2 regions of the Mesorhizobium sp. ORM8.1 genome follow, and region 2 is predicted to be linked to the other one. Evidence: predicted binding sites of a transcription regulator. Region 2 holds the regulator's gene; the other holds the start of a gene.
What was found. The regulator LexA, encoded in region 2, represses DNA repair genes until DNA is damaged. The targets are predictions, from matches to a motif close to TGTTCNNNNTGTGTTCNG.
Positions count from the first base shown of each region.

Region 1: the regulator LexA is predicted to act here: its motif matches at 6,980-6,997, upstream of ACVDG8_RS13545 (nucleoid-associated protein).

Region 1 is NZ_CM132600.1:2,646,552-2,655,541, forward strand. It holds gene ACVDG8_RS13510 (Crp/Fnr family transcriptional regulator) at 263-985, shown strand; gene ACVDG8_RS13515 (GNAT family N-acetyltransferase) at 1,270-1,692, shown strand; gene ACVDG8_RS13520 (YggS family pyridoxal phosphate-dependent enzyme) at 2,151-2,951, shown strand; partial or broken gene ACVDG8_RS13525 (alpha-hydroxy-acid oxidizing protein) at 3,029-3,522, shown strand; gene groES (co-chaperone GroES) at 3,713-4,009, shown strand; gene groL (chaperonin GroEL) at 4,072-5,742, shown strand; gene ACVDG8_RS13540 (aspartate/glutamate racemase family protein) at 6,251-6,856, opposite strand; gene ACVDG8_RS13545 (nucleoid-associated protein) at 7,061-8,143, shown strand; gene ACVDG8_RS13550 (GTP pyrophosphokinase) at 8,140-8,990, shown strand, end outside.
Region 2 is NZ_CM132600.1:7,336,991-7,345,980, reverse strand. It holds gene ACVDG8_RS36610 (AMP-binding protein) at 1-1,288, shown strand, start outside; gene kynU (kynureninase) at 1,299-2,546, opposite strand; gene lexA (transcriptional repressor LexA) at 3,008-3,748, shown strand; partial or broken gene ACVDG8_RS36595 (ComEC/Rec2 family competence protein) at 3,742-6,203, opposite strand; gene gltX (glutamate--tRNA ligase) at 6,307-7,731, shown strand; gene gltA (citrate synthase) at 7,912-8,990, shown strand, end outside.

The DNA of each region.
Region 1 (8,990 bases), 2.7 Mb from region 2:
GGCGCGCTAGGACGGCAGTTAACGGGAAAGAGCTGAGGCTTCAGAATGTCGGTTTCGTACAAAGCTGAGTTTGGTACGTTTCCCACTCTGACATACTTCTCGCGTCTTTTGTAATCACGCGGCGGGGGCTCGCCGTGCATCGATTCGCATTCCGCTGTCATTGTCGTAACAAGGCGCGTAGTGTCACAAGATCGTCTGCACGTTTTTACGGGCGCGGATGGCAAGGAGATTGGAATGCTCTTGCCCCAAGTGGGATTGAGCCATGACCAATCCGGTGAATGCTTCCTACAAAAACGAATTGCTGCGACGGCTTAACGCGGATGACCTCGCGCGTTTGGAGCCGCATTTTGAGCGATGTGCCCTTGATCTGCGAATGCCGTTGGAGACTGCCGGTTCAAGGATAGAGGCGGTTTACTTCCTCGAGGAAGGCATCGGCTCTGTTGTCGCGATGACTTCGGACGGCAAGGATGCCGAAGTTGGCCTCATTGGCTTAGAGGGTATGACTGGTCCCGCGCTGGTGATGGGTGCCGACTATGCCGCGCACGATTGTTACGTGCAATTGGCAGGCAATGCACTTCGCATCGGAGTTGAGCCATTCAAGGCGGCTCTGGTGGACAGCCCGACGTTACGTCCCTTCCTTTTGCGCTATGTCCACTATCTTCACATTCAAACCAGCTATACGGCCCTTATGAACGCACGAGCCAGCCTTGAAGAGCGTTTGGCGAGGTGGCTCCTGATGTGTGACGACCGGATCCACGACACATACATTGCCATCACCCACGAGTTTCTGTCTGTTATGCTCGGCGTGAGGCGGCCGGGAGTTACCGTCGGGCTCCAACTGCTCGAGGGGCGCGGCCTTATCCGTTCGCGACGAGGTGAAATCGTCATTCGAGACCGCCATGGCCTCGTTGCCCAAGCAGCTGGCACATATGGGCAACCGGAAGGCGAATATGTTCGGCTGATTGGGGAAATCGCCCGACGCTGACCATGGGGTCTGTCGGGGTCCGCAAGCTCGGTCCTCGCTAGCAGCTAACCAGAATCTTGCTTCGAGTGCGGTCAGATGGTGTAAGGGATTCCTGGCTTGGACGAGCGTGCGACGGTTTTGCAATTCCCAAGATGGCTTGCCATACAGGAGAGCAGCCTCCGTCATGCGGATTCCCAGTTCCATTTTTTGCCAGCGCACCTTGCGATTGGCAGCAGGAATCGGGACGCCGACCCCTAGGAGAAGGAGAAACCATGCCTTCCGTATCTACTCGACGGGCCAGCTCATTGGACGCAGAGACGGTCGCCCGTTTCATTCACGCGCTACTCGATGAACTCTCTGGCGGGAAAGCGCCCACGCCCGACTTCGTCAAACAAAGCGCGGCGACAGTGCTTGCCAACGCTGGCGCGGTCGCTGTGATCGCAAGTGAAGGTGGCGAGCCGGCCGGCATAATCGTACTGAATGAGTGCACGGCGATCTATGCAGGAGGCAAGTTCGGCCAGATTTCGGAGCTGTATGTTCGACCCGAGATGCGCTCCAAAGGGATTGCCCCTTGTCTGCTCGAGGTCGGCTTGCAGGAAGGCCGCGCTCGTGGTTGGAAGCGACTTGAGGTTGGAGCACCCGCGCAACCAAAATGGAAACGCACGCTCGATTTCTACTTACGGAACGGGTTCGAGGAAGTCGGCCCTCGGCTCCGCAGGACTATTTAGACAATCTGTCCCCAACCTACGCCGGCAGCGACAAAACCGCTTGCCGACTACCAGCACTGCGAGTGGGTTTGTTCCCGAATGGACTTCCTCGCGAAGCGCACCTGTGCGCAGGTGCGGTGATGCGGCGACAGCCGTAGTCGGCTGGCCGACAAAATGTAAGTCAAGCGGCAGCAACCCCTGCGTCCTGAATTTGAGCAAACCACAAGCGAGATACGCCTTCAATCCGAATGCCTCCTGGCCCAAGCAGTTCGCAAGTCTCGCTGCCTGATCAGCCTCCGCGCAGCGTGCAGGCGTTGCAACGGATTCTTCAAAGAAATTCACAGGCTCTTAGCACTCCAAAGCCGCTGGGAATGGTAGGCGAACATAAATTGTCGAAACTTGTCGCACTGCTGAGAATGCCAAATGGCGAAGTCAGCAGGAGTGTTCAACTGTTTCAATCGGCGGATGGGCAGATCACAATGGGCACGAACAATCCGCCGCTTTCGCCCGAGGACGTCGAACGCTTCGGGCCTAATCCCCTTACCCGCTTCCGCACCAATCTGGCGTCGGTTGAAGAGCGCATCACGCTTGCTTGCGCACGGGCCGGGCGCGACCGAGCCTCCGTGCGTTTGCTGCCGATCACCAAGACGGTGCCGACCCAAATCCTGCGATACGCCTTCGAGGTCGGCATCAGCACCTTCGGCGAAAACAAAATCCAGGAGGCAATGTCAAAGTGCGAGGCGCTTCACGATCTCGCCATCGACTGGAGCATCGTCGGACATCTGCAGACCAACAAGGCCAAATATCTGACCCGCTTCGCGCGTGAGTTTCATGCGCTCGACAGCCTCCAGCTCGCCGACCTTCTGAACACGCGGCTGGAGCGCGAAGATCGCTTCCTCGACGTCTATGTGCAGGTCAACACGTCTGGCGAGGACAGCAAGTTCGGCCTCCATCCGAACGCAGTGCTGCCCTTCGTGGAGAGGCTCGATCAGCTTCCCCGTCTCCGGCCATGCGGGTTAATGACACTTGCGCTGTTTTCCTCCGACATGGCCAAGGTGCGGCCTTGCTTCATTCTGCTGCGCCGGCTGCGGGACGAAGCCGTGAAGCACAACGCCGCGCTGACCGGGCTCTCCATGGGCATGACCGGAGACTTCGAGGAAGCCATCGAGGAAGGCGCCACTGTCGTGCGCGTCGGTCAGGCCATCTTCGGCAAGCGGCCGACGCCTGACGGCCACTACTGGCCGGGTTTCGCTCCCACCGACCAAGGAATTGAACCATGATTTTCGCAAACGGTCCGTCTGCTCTTCCGATAATTCCCGCCGGTCGTTCCGGCCGGCCAGATTTACGCGTTGAGAAAACTGGTCAGGCTCGACCACTAGCCTCTGCGCTCGTCGATGCGGCCGTGGCGGTGATCGATGCCGCCGGCGCCGGCGGCACCGGTTGGGCCGCGGTGGAGGGCGAGCGCGGCCGCGATCGCGCCGACGTGCAGTAGCGATGGCGTTCGCGGATTGGGGAATTCCGACCCTGGCCAGCGTCCAGGCAGCACGTCGGGCGCTGCCAACAGTGAAGCTGATCGCTTCGGGCGGCATTCGCAACGGTGTCGACGTGGCGAAGGCCATCCGTATGGGCGCCGGCACTGCCGGGCAGGCGGCCGGCGTGCTGCCCGCGGCGATCGTGTGTGCCGAGGCGGCTGTCGCGCATTTCGAGATCGGCGTCCGCCAATTGGCCGTCGCCTGCTTCTGCACCGGCTCGGCTGACCTTGCAGCGCTTAGTCAGGCGCGCTTGTTTTCCTTGGTATCTCCGGCCGGTTGGTGCCAGCTTCGCCTCACGTGCCGTGGTCGCCTTGCCTGAGAGCTTGATGAAACTTTTGCTCGTTCGCCTGCCCTATTTCGCCTTGACTATCTCCGGCTTACCCCTTAATCCTCCCGTTGTTAGCACTCACTCGTGGTGAGTGCTAACAACGGGTCCGGCAAAGCCGGGCTTTGCAGTTTGTCCGGCGTGGCCGGACGGTGTTTCTCACCGCTCTCATCGAGGAAAAAACATGGCACAGTCGAATTTCCGGCCGCTTCATGACCGCGTGGTCGTTCGCCGGGTCGAATCCGAATCCAAGACCGCCGGCGGGATCATCATCCCGGATACGGCAAAGGAAAAGCCGCAGGAAGGCGAGATCATCGCCGTCGGCTCCGGCGCTCGCGACGAAGCTGGCAAGCTGGTCCCGCTGGACGTCAAGGCCGGCGACCGCATCCTGTTCGGCAAGTGGTCGGGCACCGAAGTCAAGCTCAATGGCGAAGACCTTCTGATCATGAAGGAATCCGACATCATGGGCATCATCGGCTGATATCAGGCCTCACCGTCAACTGAATTTCGGGCTTACCCCAAGCCCCTGCCAGGAGCTAAAAAATGGCTGCCAAAGACGTAAAATTCTCCCGTGATGCCCGCGAGCGCATGCTGCGCGGTGTCAACATCCTCGCCGACGCGGTGAAGGTCACGCTCGGCCCCAAGGGCCGCAACGTCGTCATCGACAAGTCGTTCGGCGCCCCGCGCATCACCAAGGACGGCGTCACCGTCGCCAAGGAAATCGAGCTTGAAGACAAGTTCGAGAACATGGGCGCGCAGATGGTCCGCGAAGTCGCTTCGAAGACCAACGACATCGCCGGCGACGGCACCACGACCGCGACCGTTCTGGCGCAGTCGATCGTCCAGGAAGGCCACAAGGCGGTTGCCGCCGGCATGAACCCGATGGACCTGAAGCGCGGCATCGATCTGGCCGTGACCGAAGTCGTCGCGGCGCTCGGCAATGCTGCCAAGAAGATCAAGACCTCGGAGGAAGTCGCCCAGGTCGGCACGATTGCGGGTAATGGCGACGAGTCGGTCGGCAAGATGATCGCCGAAGCGATGCAGAAGGTCGGCAACGAAGGCGTCATCACGGTTGAAGAAGCCAAGACCGCCGAGACCGAGCTGGAAGTCGTCGAAGGCATGCAGTTCGACCGCGGCTACCTCTCGCCCTACTTTGTCACCAACGCCGACAAGATGGTTGCCGAACTCGAGGACGTCTACATCCTGCTCCACGAGAAGAAGCTCTCCAACCTGCAGGCGATGCTGCCGGTTCTCGAAGCCGTCGTGCAGACCTCCAAGCCGCTGCTCATCATCTCGGAAGACGTCGAAGGCGAGGCCCTGGCCACGCTCGTCGTCAACAAGCTGCGTGGCGGCCTGAAGATCGCCGCCGTCAAGGCTCCGGGCTTCGGCGATCGCCGCAAGGCCATGCTGGAAGACATCGCCATCCTCACCGGTGGCCAGGTCATCTCGGAAGACCTCGGCATCAAGCTCGAGAACGTCGGCCTCAACATGCTCGGCCGCGCCAAGAAGGTGTCGATCTCCAAGGAGAACACCACCATCGTCGACGGCGCCGGCAAGAAGGCCGAGATCCAGGGCCGCGTTGCCCAGATCAAGCAGCAGATCGAGGAGACCACTTCGGACTACGACAAGGAGAAGCTGCAGGAACGTCTGGCGAAGCTCGCCGGCGGCGTTGCCGTGATCCGCGTCGGCGGTGCGACGGAAGTCGAAGTCAAGGAAAAGAAGGACCGCGTCGATGACGCCCTCAACGCGACCCGCGCGGCCGTGGAAGAAGGCATCGTTGCTGGCGGTGGCGTGGCCCTGCTGCGCGCTTCGGCCAACATCAAGGCGGCCGGCGCCAATGCCGACCAGGCCGCCGGCATCAACATCGTGCGTCGTGCGCTGCAGGCTCCGGCCCGCCAGATCGCCTCGAACGCCGGTGCGGAAGCCTCGATCGTTGCCGGCAAGATCCTTGAGAACAAGGGCGCGACGTTCGGCTACAACGCCCAGACCGGCGACTATGGCGACATGATCGCCATGGGCATCGTCGACCCGGTCAAGGTCGTGCGCACGGCTCTCCAGGACGCGGCCTCGGTCGCCGGCCTGCTCGTCACCACCGAAGCCATGATCGCGGAGGCTCCGAAGAAGGAGTCGGCTGGCGGCGGCGGCATGCCTGGCGGCATGGGCGGCGGTGGCATGGGCGGCATGGGCGGCGGCATGGGCGGTATGGGTTTCTGAGGCCTGCGCCTCTCACCAATCCCCAAGGGCGGCAGCAATGCCGCCCTTGTCTTTGCGGCATCTGCGCGACTGGGCGAAACTATCGGCCCCATTTTCGGGTGTTGTAGGCGAATGTAAAGTTGTGCGAAGCCAGAAGGCCAGTTTTCGGCGGGGAAGCACGGCGGAAGGTTCTCCACCCTGCCTGAAACCCCTCAGTCTGAGCTCGATCCGGTCGGTGTGTGGCGCGGGACGGCATGCGCGCAGCGCCCCGTCCAGGCGGGTGTCGCAAAGGAATGGCGGCGCCAAGCTGCTGAGACGCGTGTGCCGCCTGGTTCGCGGATTCCGCATGTAGATATTGGTCAAACTCACCGCTAGCAAGGCTGCCCCGGCCTGCCTTTGTTCAGATGCAGCCGCCAGTGTGGTGGACAACCAAGCCGTTTCGCTGTCGGAAACGTCGCTGGGTTTGATCCGCTCCGCGCACTCGAAGTTCAAACGACGACGATGGCACCAAGGCCGGATCGACTGCCGCCTACATACCGCCGAAGTACGGCTTGCGCGCCGTGCTTTGCTGGACGTAATCGATCATCGTGATGAAATCGAAAACCGGCCTGCCGGTGGCCGCCTGTATCGCATGGGCATAGGGTGGCAGGTCGCTGCATTCAAGCAGGATCGAACGGACATCCGCGTTCTGCTCCACCAGAGCGCGCGCAACCTCCGTCACTTCCCGTTCGATAGCGGCGGAATCGAGCGTTCCACGCTCTTCGAGGATGGCCTCGCGAAACTCCGTGCGATCTTCCATTCCGGCAATGGCAAGCGGAACGGTGGAAGGCACTTTGCAGGCCTCGAAATGTCGCGGCGTCAGGCGCGAGGCATTCGCGGTGATGAGACCGACGCTGCCGCCGCACAGAGCGTGGATGAAAGGAATCTGCATCAGGCTGGACAAGAACACCGGGATTTCGACCGCAGCTTCGACATCCTCCTGAAAAAAAGCCATGAAACCACAGGCACCAGTAATCGCTTTAACACCCCGATCCCTAAGTTCCACTGCCGCCTCGATGCGTACGGATGACCTCCACGCCACGGCCTTATTGTGCGCAAGATGGGAGTTTGAATGAGACAGAACGATTTCCTCCAAATGAGACGTCCGAGGCCTCACGATGGAGTACGGGCTCGACGGGCGTCACCCCGCAGTTCAGCGCCGAGTGGCGTACCCGTGCCCACGATTCCACCGGTCACTCTTCGTGCGAAGGGACCCTTGTGTTCTTGCTTTGTTCTGATTATCCTTCCTTAACCCGCTCAGAATAACATTCTCCAATATTTTCGAAGTGGGGATTGAGTTTTGCTTGTAGAGAATCTTTCTATCGGCCGAGTCGTTATGCACGAGGTATTCCAGAGGAAAGACGGGCCCAATGTAGTGCCGCCATCCTACGGCAAGGAGCTCGAAATATTAGATGCCAAGGCTCTCAGTCATTTTGGGATGCGTATCACCGACGCGCTCTCCGCACAGTCCAAGAGCATAGAGATGCAGATAGTAAAGACCGATGACGCGAGCGTAGTTGGAACGGCTCGACGTCTTGTTCTCGCAACCGACACCGATTTTCCTAACATCTCCAATCACATGGCCGATGCCCTCGCTGACGCACAGAAATCACGAGGGATCCCCGGGGGAATGCTTCTAGTCTTCGATGGAAAAGTCGGTGGCGACGGAAAGCCCTTCGTAGGGGTAATTAAAGCGGAGATGCAGTCCGGCTTTCAACGCCGACTGGCTGCGGCAAAAGTCGTGACCGAATTCCTCGAGAACATCTTCCTGACGCCAGCCACGAGGCTTTACAAGCTTGCTATGTTCATCTCCGAAGATGTCGGCGTCACGGCGAGCACAAGTTGGCGATGCTTTGTATTCGACAGCAATATCACCGCCGCCCGCCGAGAGAACGCGGCCGTATATTTCTACGATGGCTTTCTTGGCTGCGCGTTTCCTGAGAGCGGGAAATACGAAACCGCCAAGTTCTTCGACCTCACGAAGGAATTCGTTCGAACATTGGTAAATGACCGAGATCTCCAAAGGGACCTGGGCGACGCGCTGTTCGCCTTCGTCAAGGTAGATCAGGCACCCACGTTCACCTCGCAACAGTTCGGCGATACGTATCTACCACCCGAATTGCGCGACCCGTTCAACAAGTTTCTCGAAGCCAAGAAATTCCCGATCAATAGAGCCGTGGTTCGGGACATCAGCGAGATGGGTGGTAGGCTGCGGCGCCGGAAGTACAAGTTCGGTCCAGACATTGAGTTCTCGGCGTCCCCGGACGCGATACGGAATGGCACCGTGACAATCGAGGATGTGCCGCCAGGCGATATCTCCGAAGGCGAGGCTGCAAGCTGGACCAGGATCACGGTCCGCAGGCCAGTCACCGAACAGTTATGACGACCGAGTTCGAGATCCTGCGGCGCTGGGAGGCGGAGCAGCAGTACTACGATGCGTGGGGCAGGTTCATCATCCACACGGTCATCGACGGGCTCTCAACCCAAGTGGAGGCGCCGGACTTGTTCTTGCGCCTTCCGGTTAAGCATAGGCTGAAGGAGAGCAAGTCACTTATCCAGAAGGCACTCTATCGCGGCAAGGGCTACGCAAGCCCGTATGACGACATCGAGGACAAGGTGGGCATCCGCTTCGTCGTGCTCACTTCCGACGAAATACCCATCGTCGAGAAGGCGATCACCGAATTCGGCGACAGATACTGGTTCTGGGAAAAGGCGCGGGACTTCGCTGAGGAGCGAGCCCGCAAGCCTTGGGAGTTTGGGTACCAGTCGGTCCACTACGTGGTTCGGGCAAAAGCGGGGATCGTCTTCGAGGGCGTCCCTATGCCGCTGGACATTCCGTGCGAGATCCAGGTCCGCACGCTGCTGCAGCATGCCTTCAGCGAAGTCACCCATGACACAATCTACAAGCCGAGCGTAAAATCGACGCCTGAGATGATGCGGGCTGCGGCAAAGGCGATGGCGCTGATCGAAGCGACCGACGACTACTTCCGCCAAGTCGGCAACCTCATCGACGCATCGGTCAAGAGCGTCAAGGCACTGATCGACGCCTTGTCCGTATACTACCGAGACAAGATCGGCGTGGACGCGACTGTCACCACTCTCGACGGTGAGCTGATCGACGCGTACCTCCCACTGGCCGGCGAGAGCTCAATCGAAGACATCCTCCTTTGGCTGAACACCAAGGATTTCATCATGGAGCGCATTAAGGGCCGGCGAGAGGACCAAACCGT
Region 2 (8,990 bases):
TGCCGTGGTCGTCAACACCATGCCGATGCTGCGCGCCGGCGAACTTGCCAAGATCGTCGACAAGGCGGAAATCGGCATCGCGCTTTGCGATACGCGGCTGATGGACGATATGACCGCCTGCGCCAAGGACAGCGCCTTCCTCAAACAGGTCATCGGCTTCGACGGCACCGCCAACCACGATGCGGAACTCGACCGCGCCGCCCTCGACAAGTCCGTCACCTTCACGGCCGTCGACACCGGACGCGACGACGTAGCGCTTCTCGGCTTCACCTCGGGGACAACGGGCGTGCCCAAGGCGACCATGCATTTTCATCGCGACCTGTTGATCATCGCCGACGCCTATGCCCGCGAGGTTCTCCAGGTGACGCCCGACGACATATTTGTCGGTTCGCCGCCGCTGGCCTTCACCTTTGGCCTCGGCGGGCTCGCCATTTTCCCGCTGCGCTTCGGCGCGGCGGCGACGCTGCTGGAGCAGGCGACGCCGCCCAACATGATCCACATCATCGAGACCTACAGGGCAACCATCTCCTTCACCGCACCGACCGCCTACCGCGCCATGTTGAAAGCCATGGACGAAGGAGCCGATTTGTCGTCGCTGCGCGTCGCGGTTTCGGCTGGCGAGACGCTGCCCGCTCCTGTCTTCGAAGAATGGACGCGCAAGACCGGCAAGCCGATCCTCGACGGCATCGGGGCGACCGAGATGTTGCACATTTTCATCTCCAACCGCTTCGACGATAGGAAGCCGGCTTCGACCGGCAAGCCGGTGGGCGGCTATGAGGCGCGCATCGTAGACGACGCGATGCGCGAATTGCCGCGCGGCACGATTGGCAGGCTCGCGGTGCGTGGCCCGACAGGCTGCCGCTATATGGCCGATAGCCGCCAGGCAGACTATGTCCGCGACGGCTGGAACCTGACCGGCGACACCTTCGTCCACGACGAGGACGGCTTCTTCCACTTCGCCGCCCGCTCCGACGACATGATCGTCAGCGCCGGCTACAACATTGCCGGACCCGAGGTCGAAGCAGCACTTCTGTCGCACCCCGACGTCACGGAATGCGCCGTCATCGGCGCCGAGGACGCCGAACGCGGCCAGATTGTCGAGGCGCATGTCGTGCTGGCAACCGGCGTGGCGCCGGACGCCGCGACCGTCAAACGCCTGCAGGATCATGTCAAGGCAACGATCGCGCCATACAAATACCCGCGCTCCGTCAAGTTCATCGCGGCCTTGCCCAAGACCCAGACCGGCAAGATCCAGCGTTTTCGCCTGCGCTCCGAGAAGGCTCGTTGAGCGGACCGCTTCAGGTGACGGCGGTTTTCACCGCAAAGCGCGCGTCCTGCCAGGCGCCGGTGCCCAGGATGTCTTCCAGCACCTCGACCGCGTCCCAGACATCGCGATAGCCGACATAGAGCGGCGTGAAGCCGAAGCGAATGGTGGACGGCGCGCGGAAATCGCCGATCACGCCACGTTCGATCAAGGCGCGCATGACCTGGTAGCCATGCGGATGGGCGAACGAAACCTGGCTGCCGCGTTGGGCGCCGTCGCGCGGGCTTTCCAGCTCGAGGCCGTAGGCGCCGCATTTGGCTTCGACCAACCGGATGAACAGATCCGTCAATGCGACGCTCTTATCGCGCACGGCGTTCATGTCGACCTCGTCCCAGAGATTGAGCGCGCCTTTCAGCGCCCGCATCGACAGCACCGGCTGCGTTCCGCACAGGAACCGGCGGATGCCCGTACCGGCGGCATAGCCCTGCTCGAACGCGAAAGGCCTTGCATGACCCCACCAGCCGTTGAGCGGTTGATGGACCTCGCGATGGTGACGGTTCGCGGCATAGATGAAGGCCGGCGCGCCCGGCCCGCCATTGAGGTATTTGTACGTGCAGCCGATGGCGAAATCGGCATTCGAGCCATCGAGGTCCACCGGCAGCGCACCGGCGGTGTGACAGAGATCCCAGACGATCAACGCACCAGCCTGGTGGGCCTTGCGCGTCAGGGCCGCCATGTCGCGCAACCGTCCGGACTTGTAGTTGACGTGGTTGACCAGGATGACCGCAACTTGGCTGTCGATCAGTTCCTCGATCGTCGGGGCGTCGACGCCTTCCAGCCGCAGCACCGTGCCGGGGCGTGTCGAGGCCGCGCCTTCCGCCATGTAGAGGTCGGTTGGAAAGCTGTCGCCCTCGGCAACAATGACCGACCGTTCAGGCCGCATCGCCAGCGCTGCATGCAAAACCTTGTAGATGTTGATCGAAGTCGTATCGCAGACGACGGTCTGGCCAGGTGCCGCGCCGATCAAGCGCCCGAGCTGGTCGCCCAATTCGACCGGCATGTCGAACCAGCCGGCGGTGTTCCAGGCGCGGATCAGATCCTGCGCCCATTCACGCCTGGCGGCGTTCTCGATCTCGGTGAAGACATCGGGTGAAGCAGCGCCCAGCGAATTGCCGTCGAGATAAATGACCCCCTCCGGCAGCACGAAGCGATCGCGCATGGCGCGCAACGGATCGGCGGCGTCCATCGCCTCGACAGACGCCAGATCAGGAATTCCCGTCATAGTGCAATCGCCTCCCGTTTGGACCCGACGCAGCGCATGACGCCGCCGGCCAGCCATGCGCGGTTTGTCTCACCGCCGTCCACGATCCGGCAAGACCCTTTTGTCCTTGTCCGCTGGTCCATCGATGCCAGCGATAGACCGCAGCATTGCCAAAGTTGGCATTTTGAGTTCGTTTCGTTCACGGTGCCGCATGTAAACTGGGGTGCAGAGCTCATCCCGCCCTGCGCATCCGCGATGCTGATGCCCTATCTCTTATGAACGATGGGGTTGTAAAATGGAACGGAATCAAGACCTAAGGCTCAGCCGGCCGTCGCGGCGGCGCCCAAGCGGGCGCAACATGGTTTCGACTGTCCTAACAAATTCACTAAACTTTAAACGGTTGCGGAACACAACTGGAACAGATAGTGTTTGTTCTGGGTTTGTTTTTCTGATTCTGGTTTCAGAACCCGTGGGGGTCGCCGATGCTGACGCGCAAACAACATGAACTCCTGATGTTCATCCACGAACGTCTGAAGGAGAGCGGCATTCCTCCGTCCTTCGACGAAATGAAGGAAGCGCTCGACCTTGCATCGAAGTCCGGCATCCATCGGCTGATCACGGCGCTGGAAGAACGCGGCTTCATTCGCCGGCTGCCCAACCGGGCGCGCGCGCTTGAAGTGCTGCGGCTGCCCGATTCGATCGCGCCCGGCCTCAATGCCGCGAGGAAGTTTTCGCCAAGCGTCATCCAGGGTGGCCAGGGTCAAGGCAATCTCGGCCGGCAGATCAAGCCTGCTGCATCGTCGCGCGCGCCGTCGCCCAGCAATGACGACGATGCGATCTCGGCCGTGTCGATCCCTGTGATGGGCCGTATCGCCGCCGGTGTACCGATCGACGCCATCCAGCACCGGACGCATTCGATCTCGGTGCCGCCGGACATGATCATGGGCGGCGAGCATTACGCGCTCGAGGTCAAGGGCGATTCGATGATCGAGGCCGGCATCTTCGATGGCGACACCGTCATCATCCGCAACGCCGATACGGCGAGCCCGGGCGAGATCGTGGTGGCGCTGGTCGACGACGAGGAAGCGACGCTCAAGCGCTTCCGCCGCAAAGGCGCCTCGATCGCGCTCGAAGCCGCCAACCCGGCCTATGAGACGCGCATCTTCGGGCCTGACCGCGTCAAGGTGCAGGGCAAGCTGGTCGGACTGATCAGGCGCTACTGAGCCGGTTGGGCGGGCTTCGCATCCGTCCTCTCCGGCTTTTTGTACGGCGGTAGCCCCTCGCCTCGCGGGTGTATTTCCGCTGCTCGTGCCAGGGCCGGTACGGCTGCTCGACGGCGTAGCGAATGACTGGCCGCGCCGTTGCCGACTGCGTGTCGAAGAAGACGGCCGCGCTGCCGTCACGCGCGAGCTGTCGCTTGGTGACGACGAGAATGCGCGGATCCCAGCAAGGATTGTAGGCGGTGGCGTCGTTGATGACGATAAGGTCGGCGAAGCCGCAGGCTGGGCGGGCGCTGTCGCGTGTCTCGGCGAGCGCCACGATCGCGCCGGACGGATGCCTGCCGATGCACAGGTCGCCAGTGCAGTAGAAGGGCGAGCCCGGTGGCAAATCGACTGGATCGGCGACGTCCAACGCGCCTTTGGCGAACATCTCCGGCGGCACGATTGCCCCGGCCTGCAGTGCTCGCTTCCAATTGTCGGTGGTGAATTCGTTGGAGCGTTCACGGTTGATGGCAAGCTCGCCGCCACCGATCGGCATCGCTACCAGATGCGCGTCCTCCGAAATGAGAAGGTCAGGCGTGCGGACGTGCGGAATCGCCAACAAGGCGGCGAGCGCGAAAGGCACGGCCGCGAACCTGAGCCAGGTGGTCGCCATGGTGGCGATGACAAGCGCGATGGTCGCCAACAGCACCGACTGGATCGAGATCAAGCCGACGGCGTCGACCGGCGAGCGCTCGGAAAGCCACGCCGAAATCGCCACCATCGCCGTCAGGCCCTTGCCCATCACATAGAGGAATGGACCGTCGAGACCGAAGGGCATGGCCAATGCGCTGAGCACCGCAAACGGCATCACGATCAGCGAGACGATCGGCATGACCGCGAGGTTCGCAACCACGCTGAGCGGCGATACGCGCTGGAAGTGCCAGATGGCAAACAACACCGTCGCACTGCCGGCGATCAGCGATGTCATCGCCGCGCCGCCGACACCAACAGCCAGTTTTCTCGACCAGAAACCCAGGAATGAAAGCTTTGCCGGCGGCGCCCGTATTTTGCCGGCGCGGTAGTCCGCCCAGCCGGCATAGACGCCGACGAGCGCCGCGGTTGCGGCAAACGACATCTGGAAGCTCGGGCCGACCACCTCGTGCGGCGACACCAGGATGACGGCGATCGCCGAGATCGCCAGATTGCGCATGGTCAGCGCCGCGCGGTCGAAGAGCACCGCAACCAGCATCACCGCCAGCATGATGAAGCTACGCTCGGCCGCGACCACGATGCCGGAAATGACGAGGTATGCGGCGATCGAGAGCAGCGCTATTGCCGCGGCGTATTTCTTGACGGGCCGGCGTGACGAAAAATCCGGAAACAGCGCGAAGGCGCCGCGCAAGAGCACCATGATCGTGCCGGCGACCAGCGCCATGTGCAGGCCCGAGATCGAGATGATGTGATAGATGCCGGTGCGCCGCATGGACTCGTTGATCTCTTCGGGAATGCCGGCGCGCACGCCGACAATCAACGCGGCGGCGATCTCGCCTTCTGAGCCGCCGATATTGCTCCGGATGTGGTCGGCAATCCCTTCCCGCGCGTTCTCGATGGCCAGGGCGATGCCGGCGCCAAACGGCGCTTCGGCTGTTGCTGAAACCAATTTTGGATCGCCCAGGAAAAATCCGCTGCCGCCGATGCCGGTAAAATAGCTGTCGAAGGAAAAGTCGTAGCTGTCCGGCCGCACCGGCCCTGTCGGTGGCAAGAGCTTGGCGTAGCCGGTCAAGATCGATCCTGCTCGCATATCAGGCGGGATCCGACGCGCAGACAACCTGACGCGGTCCGGCACGTAGCGCAGCGTCGGATGCTCGGTCGACATGACGTCGATGGTCAGCCTGACGCGGCCATTGGCCGTCGGCTCGGCGATGACCAGGCGGCCGGTCAGCCGGGTCTGGATTTCGGAGCCGAGCATCGGCGTTGCCGCGCGCCATGTCTCGACCTTGGCGGCCAGAAAGCCCAGGGCGCAGAACAGCGTGGCCATGAAGATGAGATGCGTTCTCGGCCAGGAACGGAAACCGACCGCGCACACGGCCATCAAGGCCACCGTCGCAAGCGGCCTGTAGAGATCGGGCTCGGTGCTGAGCGAGAAGTAATAGATGACGCCGGCGGCCAGGAACACCGGCACCAGCAGGAAGCCGATGCCGCGATCGAGTTCCGTGGTCGCGGCAGTGCCGACGCCTTGCCGCAATGCCGGAAGCGAAAAACGGCGAAGCTGCTTGCGCAGCGTGATGATCGATGCCGGCAAAACCTTGCGTGGCGCGTCGCGGTTTTGCGGTAAGATTTCAGTCGGGGTAGGTGGAGGCGCCGGGAGTAAAACCGGCGCCGCTTCGGCGGCGCTGACGTCGGCAAACAGCAGGCGCTCGCTAACGCCAACTGCCGTCCCCTCGCCCTCTCCCTCGCCCCGGCCACGTCCAGCCATCGGGTCTGCCCCTTGCGCCCAAGACCGCCTATGCTACATGAACCCGCATCGCGCGAAAGTCCGCGCGAAAAATGCCTGTTTTCAGCGCCGCTTCGAGAGTTCCATGTCCGACAAGGTCGTCACCCGCTTTGCCCCCTCGCCGACAGGCTATCTGCATATCGGCGGCGCGCGCACGGCGCTGTTCAACTGGCTCTATGCCAAGCATACCGGCGGCACGATGCTGCTGCGCATCGAGGACACCGATCGTGAGCGCTCCACGGAGGCGGCAACGGCTGCGATCCTCGACGGGCTCACGTGGCTCGGACTTTCCTGGGACGGCGAGGCCGTCTCGCAGTTCGAGCGCGCGCCGCGCCATCGCGAGGTGGCCGAGGAGCTCGTGCGCCTGGGCAAGGCCTATTACGCCTATGAGACGCCCGCCGAGCTCGAGGCGATGCGCGAGGCGGCACGCGCCAAGAGCCTGCCGCCGCGCTACAATGGCGCGTGGCGCGATCGCGATCCGTCCGAGGCGCCGGCCGGGGTGAAAGGCGCCATCCGCATCAAGGCGCCGACCGAGGGCGAGACCGTGGTTGACGACCGCGTGCAGGGCGAGGTTCGCTTCCCCAACAAGGATCTCGACGATTTCATCATCCTGCGTTCGGACGGTGTCCCGACCTATATGCATGCCGTCGTCGTCGACGACCACGACATGGGCGTCACCCACATCATCCGCGGCGACGACCATCTGACCAATGCCGCGCGCCAGACCGTGATCTACAACGCTATGGGCTGGGACGTGCCGTCGATGTCGCACATCCCGCTGATCCACGGCGCAGATGGCGCCAAACTGTCGAAGCGGCATGGCGCGCTCGGCGTCGAAGCTTACCGCGCCATGGGTTACCTGCCCGAGGCGCTGCTCAACTATCTGGCCCGGCTCGGCTGGAGCCATGGCGACGACGAGGTGATGTCGATCAAGGACATGATCGCCTGGTTCGATATCGGCGACGTCAATAAGGGCGCGGCGCGCTTCGACTTCGCCAAGCTCGACGCGCTGAATGGCGTCCACATGCGCAAGATGGACGATCATGCGCTGTTCGATATCTTCGTCGCCACCTTGCCTTATCTCGAAGGCGGCCCGGCGTTGGCGGCAAAGCTCGATGACAAGCGCAAGGCGCAGCTGCTTGCCGCCATGCCCGGCCTCAAGGAGCGGGCAAAAACCCTGGTCGAGCTGGTCGACGGCGCGTCATTCCTTTTCGTGGAACGGCCCTTGCCGCTGGACGAGAAGGCGGCCGGCTTGCTCAATGCCGATGCGCGCGCCATCCTGGGCGGCGCCCATGCGGCGCTGGCGACGGTTTCCGGCGGCTGGAGCGCGGCTTCGGCCGAGGCCGCGATCCGCGACTTCGCGCAGGCCGGCGGTCACAAGCTCGGCGCCGTGGCGCAGCCGCTTCGGGCGGCGCTGACCGGCCGCAGCACATCGCCCGGCGTGTTCGACGTGCTTGCCGTGCTGGGTCGCGAGGAAAGCCTGGCGCGGATTGGCGATCAAATCGATTAGGTGTGAACTGGCCCAAGAAGATTGGCATTGAAAGGTGCGTTTCGCAGTGCAACATTAGGCCTTGGCCCAATCTGGCACGCACCTCCTAAAATGCGGTGGCGAGTTCGCGCATTCCGGTGACTTCACGTGTCGTTGGCAGGATTTGCCTTGCCGGCATGAGGATACAAAAGGAGTTTGAGAATGAGCGAAGCTGCGAAAAAGCTGGACACGGGCGGCAAGGCGCACCCGTCGACTGCCACGCTCGATTTGGACGGCAAGACGCACGAGTTCAAGGTGCGAAGCGGGACGGTCGGGCCTGATGTCATCGACATCGGCGCGCTCTACAGCACCACCGGCGCCTTCACCTACGATCCGGGTTTCACGTCGACGGCAAGCTGCGAGTCGGCGATCACCTTCATCGACGGCGATGCCGGCATCCTCCTGCACCGCGGCTTTCCGATCGATCAGCTGGCCGAGCATGGCGACTTCCTCGAAGTCTGCTATCTCCTGCTTTATGGCGAGCTGCCGACCAAGGCGCAGAAGGACGACTTCGACTATCGCGTGACGCGCCACACCATGGTGCATGAGCAGATGTCGCGCTTCTTCACCGGCTTCCGCCGCGACGCGCATCCGATGGCGGTGATGTGCGGCGTGGTCGGCGCGCTGTCGGCCTTCTATCACGACTCGACCGACATCTCAGACCCGTATCAGCGCATGATCGCCTCGATGCGCCTGATCGCCAAGATGCCGACGATCGCCGCGATGGCCTATAAATACCACATCGGCCAGCCCTTCATTTACCCGAAGAACGATCTCGGCTTCGCCGCCAACTTCCTGCATATGTGCTTTGCCGTGCCGTGCGAGGAGTACAAGATCAATCCGGTCCTGGCGCGCGCCATGGACCGCATCTTCATCCTGCACGCCGATCACGAGCAGAACGCCTCGACCTCGACCGTTCGCCTCGCCGGCTCGTCGGGCGCCAATCCCTTCGCCTGCATCGCCGCCGGCATTGCCTGCCTGTGGGGACCGGCGCATGGCGGCGCCAACGAAGCGGCGCTGAACATGCTGGGCGAGATCGGCCATGTCGATCACATTCCGGAGTTCATTGCCCGCGCCAAGGACAAGAACGATCCGTTCCGCCTGATGGGCTTCGGCCACCGCGTCTACAAGAATTACGATCCTCGTGCGAAAATCATGCAGAAGACCGCGCATGAGGTGCTGGGCGAGCTCGGCATCAAGGACGATCCGCTGCTCGACATCGCGATGGAACTGGAAAAGAT